Priestia megaterium: one gene and its partner. The protein of the gene in region 1 binds, or shares a complex with, the protein of each later gene. Links are inferred from orthologs where the notes say so. Each region holds a gene or a part of one and is shown on either strand. Other genes may lie near its edges. The genes, in order: gcvH and lplA.

The links.
Region 2: the proteins of gcvH (region 1) and lplA are in contact, whole or in part, in a crystal structure (PDB 3A7A), measured with the Escherichia coli proteins. The link is inferred for Priestia megaterium from one-to-one orthologs.

The regions. Positions count from the first base shown.
Region 1 is NZ_CP085442.1:4,861,263-4,864,464, forward strand. What follows is about bases 44-2,911. They hold gcvH (glycine cleavage system protein GcvH), read right to left. Parts: upstream 1,736-2,911; coding sequence 1,352-1,735; downstream 44-1,351. Other genes in these bases: LIS78_RS25300 (thioredoxin family protein), read right to left, coding at 181-480; LIS78_RS25305 (toprim domain-containing protein), read right to left, coding at 495-845; LIS78_RS25310 (YusG family protein), read right to left, coding at 1,027-1,272; LIS78_RS25320 (arsenate reductase family protein), read right to left, coding at 1,871-2,227; LIS78_RS25325 (acyl-CoA dehydrogenase FadE), read right to left, coding at 2,343-2,911. In the rest of the region: more of LIS78_RS25325, read right to left, coding at 2,912-3,202. UniProt on the Escherichia coli protein: The glycine cleavage system catalyzes the degradation of glycine. The H protein shuttles the methylamine group of glycine from the P protein to the T protein.
Region 2 is NZ_CP085442.1:586,565-589,850, reverse strand. What follows is about bases 203-3,154. They hold lplA (lipoate--protein ligase), read right to left. Parts: upstream 2,198-3,154; coding sequence 1,208-2,197; downstream 203-1,207. Other genes in these bases: LIS78_RS03120 (MBL fold metallo-hydrolase), read right to left, coding at 2,213-2,944; LIS78_RS03130 (fatty acid--CoA ligase family protein), read right to left, coding at 203-1,038. In the rest of the region: more of LIS78_RS03130, read right to left, coding at 1-202; protein YhfH, read left to right, coding at 3,173-3,286. UniProt on the Escherichia coli protein: Catalyzes both the ATP-dependent activation of exogenously supplied lipoate to lipoyl-AMP and the transfer of the activated lipoyl onto the lipoyl domains of lipoate-dependent enzymes.

The DNA of each region.
Region 1 (3,202 bases):
TTCGCAACAATTATTTTGTTTTTGGGAAATATTCATTCATTTATGAACATTCATGAGTGTGATTTTAGCATGTGTCAGATAGGCTGTCAACAGATTTTGTTCTTGGGATAATATCCCAAGATTTCAACAACCCCAACGGTTTGCTCTCTTTCAATTTCTTCATTTTAAACAAACGTTTGATTATCGAAGCTCTTCAAGTACGTGCTCGATAGAATGAAACGCATAGAGTTTTTTTACCATTTCGCCATTTTTCACTTCAATCAAACAAGGTACACTTTCAATTGAAAATACTTCTGCTTTTGAAGGCATATAATTTAAATTGCTCATTCCGATGGTCACACCGGGCAGCATCGCTTCTGCTACGGTTAACATTTTTTTTGCCAGCTGACATGTCCCGCAAAAAGGTGTATGGAAAAAGATAAACGCTCTTTGTCCTTCTTTTAACTGATCGTCAAGCTGTTTTTCGCTCCATTCTTGCATGTTGCTCATTCCTTTTATGTTAAAAATTCTGCATTAACATCGATATTGGCACTCAGTAATACTGTTGCTATGTGATGTCTAGGGGCGGCAGCAACCTCTCGGTACATTTTATCAATATATAGATGCTCTGCTTCCGGAAGCTCTCGTTTAAATTGTTTTCTTAGCTTATTCCCTGAATCATCAGAGTCAACGAGTATGTATACCTCTTTGTTAAACGTAAAGTCAATAATTTCATCCAGCTTTGATAAACTAATCGTACCGTTTGTACAGATAATTTCAATTGGTTCTCGAATGATATCTTGGATACGTTTTTTATCTGATTTTCCTTCGACAATAATTACTTTTTCGATTTCAATTAGCCCCATTTTCATCACCCATAATCGTCAGTTGTATAGTAACATCATTTCTTTATGCTATACAATATTCGTTAATGTATCACAGTTCACCTGTTTTTTAAAAGAAATTTGCAAGAAAGAACTGTTTTAAAAGGCAGCTTAGGCCATATTGTTTCCATAAAACAAGAAAAACAGCGGCAGTTGCCACTGTTTAGCACCATCCTGCTTCTTCGTCGCAGTCTGTATATTTTTGCGTTTCACCTTGCTTTTGTACATCCGTATATTGGTAGAACTTATTATTTTCTTGCGAATACCCTTCTTCAAAGCGGTATTCATTGCCGCTTGTTCCGTAACTAACTTCACCAATTGGCTGCTTATCAACATATAATTTCATGCCGCCGTCATGAAATTTAGCTGTAACGCGATCTGTAACGTCCATTTTTTGTTTTTCAAACATAAAAAGACACTCCTTTAGCTTGTTTACTAATAGAGTGTCCAGTCAAAAACTTTTCATAAAGACAATTTATGGAGGAATATTATCCTTCGTTTGTCATTTCTTCGTATTGCTCTGCTGTCATTAGCTTGTCTACTTGAGAAGCATCAGACGGTTTGATTGTAATCATCCATGCTTCTTCGTATGGAGATTCATTAACAAGCTCAGGGCTATCGCTTAAGTTGTCGTTGACTGCTACAACTTCACCGCTAATTGGTGCATAAAGCTCAGAAACTGTTTTTACTGATTCAACGCTACCAAACGGCTCGTCAGCTTCTACTGTTGCTCCTACTTCTGGCAGTTCAACGAATACGATGTCGCCAAGCTCAGCTTGAGCGAAATGCGTAATACCTACGCGGACAACGTCTCCTTCTGTTTTTACCCATTCATGCTCTTCAGAATAACGCAAATCTTTTGGTGTACTCATCTTAATCCCTCCAAAATATGTATCTTAATTTGTTTATATAAAAAGCGCCTTCAACGTGGAGAACACTTTCTACAACCTAAAATAACTTCCTATTAACAGTGTAACGTAAAAGGTAAAAATTTTCTATTTGAAAACTTACTTCCATACGTCCTCAAACTGCTCTTCTTTGAAGCCAAGCGTTACTTTTTGTCCATCTGTTAGCAGCGGACGTTTAATTAACATGCCATCTGACGCAAGAATAGACAGAAGTTCGTCTTCACTCGCACTGCTTACTTTATCTTTAAGCCCTAATTCGCGATACTTTTTACCGCTTGTATTAAAGAATTTTTTTAATTCTAAGCCGCTGTTCTGATAATAAGATTGCAGCTGCTCTTTTGTTGGCGGGTTTTCTACAATATGAATTTCTTCATACGCTACTCCGTTATCATCCAGCCACTTCTTTGCTTTTCGGCACGTACCACACTTTGGATATGAATAAAAAAATAATGACATTTCGTCAACCACCCTTTATTTTAAGCTTTTTTCGTATTTTAACACATCCTTTATCATTTACCTAGATAGAGGCTTCTTAAACAAAAAGAAGCTCGCGAAGCGAGCTCCTTTTCCCTTAAACTGTAAACTTCTCTACTTCTAAAAGCGTTTTTGCAATCTCGCGCTTTACGCTAATCACATTGATTGGTGTATAGCGCGTTAACTTGCGAAGAGACGAAAGCATGACTCTAAGCGTATCACCTTGTTCAACGCCAATTAACGTTTCTTTTGCATCTGCTTCAATTCGATTAAATGCTTCTTGGCAAAATACTTGCGTATATTTTACTTTCAAGCTGTTTTGATCTGCACCTGTTTTGGAAATTGCTTTTTCAGTACGTAAAACAGTGGATTCCATTGCATATACGTTACTAATCATATCGGAAATATTAACGAGAATTTCTTGTTCTTTCTCTAATTCTTTACCATACTTCTGTGCAGCTAGACCTAAAAGCAAGAGCGCAATTTTCTTCCCATTTTGCACAAGCATTTTTTCTTGATCTAACGGCTCATTTCCTACTTCCTGCGGCATAAGCATCATCAATTCTTCTTGAAGCGTTTGTGCTTTTTGAAGCAGCGGAAGCTCTCCTTTTAGCGCTTTGCGTAAATATGTGCCTGGTACTAAGAGTCGATTAATTTCATTTGTTCCTTCAAAAATACGGTTAATGCGAGAATCACGATACAGGCGCTCAATTTCATACTCGCTCATAAAACCATAGCCTCCGTGAAGCTGCACCCCTTCATCTACGATGTAGTCAAGAGATTCCGTGGCAAACACTTTGTTTAATGAGCATTCAATGGCATATTCAGCAATGGAAGCGGCAATTTGTTTTCCGTCTTTTTGCTGTTCTTCTGAAAGCTGGCCCATATGGTCTTCAAAAAGTCCTACCGTACGATAGACGGAGCTTTCAGTTGCGTACAATTTAGAAGCCATTGTTG
Region 2 (3,286 bases), 4.3 Mb from region 1 along the record:
GTTTACCACTTTATTTTCAACATTCATAATAGATGTGCCTATAGAACCGGCTTTTCTCTCTCGGTCAATCGGATTGAAACATGTCACAGGAGAAGCCTCAGATAATCCATACCCTTCTGCTACCATTACCCCAAACTTACGTTCAAAATTGGTTAGAAGTGCCACCGGCATTGATGCCCCGCCTGATATACAAAGCCTTACCGTGTGAAAGTGCTCTTTTTTCCCTTTGTCATGCTGAAGTAAGAAATTATACATTGTGGGAACGCCGGCAAAAATAGTCGCTTGTCGATTTTGAATTAATTCAAATATAGAAGATGGACTGAATTTCGGTTCAATTAATATCGTTCCTCCATTCATTAAAGGCGCATTCAATGAAACAGTTAAACAAAATACGTGAAACATCGGCAAAGCAGCTACGACTCGGTCATTCCCATTTATACTTAAATAATCTGCTACGTCTTGAGCATTTGAATAAATATTCTTATGTGTAAGCATAGCTCCTTTTGGTTTTCCAGTCGTTCCTGACGTATACAGAATGATGGCCACATCTTCTTCTTTTAACTCCAGAAAATCATATGTAGCTTCCCCTCTGTTTACAACTTGCGAAAACGTGTGAAAATAAGAAGGTATATTTTCCACTGTATCTGTCGTTTCACATAAGATAACATGTTCCAAAAATGGAGTGTGTCCAATAATTTTCTTTAAAATAGGGAGAAGTAAATCAACCGCAATAACTGCTTTTACATCTCCATCCTGAAGCATGTAGCTAATTTCATCCGCTGTGTAAATAGGATTAATGGGTATAACAGTAGCTCCTACTCGAAGAGCACCGTACAATCCAATAACAAAATGAGGCGAGTTGCCGACAATCAAAGCGATATGATCTCCTTTTTTTACACCTAATTGCTTCAGACCATTAGCAAACTTAGATACCGATGCATCAAGATCTGCATAAGATGTTTCCTGGTCCATAAAAACATATGCCGATTTTTGTGGAAATTGCTCAGCTGTTTTATGAAGCTGTGCTGACAAATTCATCTCATAACTTCCTCCTTTTAATAACGAATGAATGAACAACCATTCATTATTAAGTCATAATAATGAAAAAATTCTTACTTCTTCTATTCTATTATAATGTTACTGCTGTTCTATTGACAAGACTCATCTGTTTAAAAAGAAAAAAAGCCTGATGTAGCAGACTTTTTTCTTAATAGATTAATTCAACAAACTTTTCTTTTGTAATATTACCAAAATAATGTGGAATATCGATGTCTTCTAAGGCTTGTTCAATAGAAGCTTTTTCATAACGAACACCTGTTAATTTTTCCTGTACTTCCTGGACATCCCCCACTCCAAAGAAATCTCCATAAATGGTGCAAGCATCGATTTTTCCTTTATTCACTTCTAAACGAACGTCAATTTGCCCCACAGGAAAGCGGTGAGAGTGCTGTAAGTTAAATTTAGGTGATTTTCCATAGTTCCAATCCCATGACTGATAGCGCTCTTTAGAAATTTGATGAATCGTTTCCCAATCTTTTTCCGTTAGTTTATATTCTGTTATATTTTCTTCTCCGTCAAAGATATACCGAAGCAGCATTTCTCTAAATTCTTCCACCGTTACTTTCTGTTCTAAAAATTCGCTGATATTCGCTACTCTATTTCGAATAGACTTAATGCCTTTGGATTCAATTTTATCTTTTTTTACTTTTAACGCTGATACGACGTTTTCAATCTCTGAATCAAAAAGAAGAGTTCCATGGCTGAACATTCTCCCTTTCGTTGAAAACTGAGCATTTCCAGAAATTTTCCGTCCTTCAGCCATTAAATCATTTCGTCCGCTTAGCTCAGCATTAACTCCTAATTTCTTTAACGCTTCCACGACCGGCTCGGTAAACTTTTTAAAATTATGAAAGCTATTTCCATCGTCTTTCGTAATAAAGCTGAAGTTTAAATTTCCTTTATCATGATAAACGGCACCGCCTCCAGATAGACGTCTCACTACATGAATTTGCTGATCTTCAACATATTTTGTATTAATCTCCTCAATGGTGTTCTGGTTTTTTCCAATAATAATAGAAGGTTCATTAATATAAAACAGCAGATATGTCTCATTAATGTCTAGATGCTTGAGCGCATACTCTTCAATTGCTAAGTTAATTCGGGGATCATAATTTTTTTGATTATCAATAAATAACATTCATTTTCCTCCTTGTTATTCCCATACATATCCTGATTCAGCTAACGTAAGCGTACCTCTATAATGAGCAGCGGCTTCCTCTACTAGCTGTTGATGTTCTCCATAGTGCGGAAGGTGAGTAAGCATGAGGTGTTTGACACTTGCCTTTGAAGCAAGTGTACCGGCTTCTGTACTTGTCATGTGTCCAGCGCCTCTTCCATCTTGATTGGCATAAAAATTACATTCACAAATAAGAAGATCTGCTTCTTCTGAGAAGGAAACAAACTCTTCTAAATAACTAGAGTCCGCTGTGTACACGACAGTTTGATTGCCGGCGCTTATTCTCATGGCATAACAAACGACTGGATGTTTCGTTTTCATAAATTCGATGGTAAAAGGCCCAACTTCAAGTTTTTGACTCGGATCATACTCTACCCCTTTAGTAATTCCTTTATGAGTAAGTTTGTTGAAGCTTTCCTGATCATATGTATGTCCGTAAATAGAAAGTTCCTTAACAGCGTTCCCTAGATGAGTCTGAATGAGGCGAGCATATTGAAATACTCCGACATCAGCGACGTGATCATGATGATAATGAGATAAAATCATAGCATCTATTTCTTCTGGCTTTGCATACTTTTGCAGCTGAGCCAATGCACCGCTTCCACAATCAACAAGCAGCTGAAATCCATCGTGCTCCACTAAATAGCTAGAAGTAGCTTCTGAAACCGCGGGATATCCTCCCCAAAAACCAATAATAGTTACTTTCATTTCAATCACCCTTTCGTACTATTTTTATTACGTTCAGTATACCCTACTTTTTTTTGAAAACTAACTGAAAGGCACTCGTTTCGGCCATTTTATCGAAATAACTCATTGTTATATAACAAATAACCACTTAGAATAGCAAAATAGGCTAAATTGTTATAAAACATAATTGACATTTTATCATCTGTTATAATACAATATTAGTAACAAAAACAACGGAGGGGATTTAAAATGTTAGAAAAAATGACTGAATTTTTCAAAAGATTACCCAATAAAAAGTGCGTAGAATGCGGAAACGACATCGAGGAACAGCATGAGTGCTACGGAAACAAATGCGATCACTGT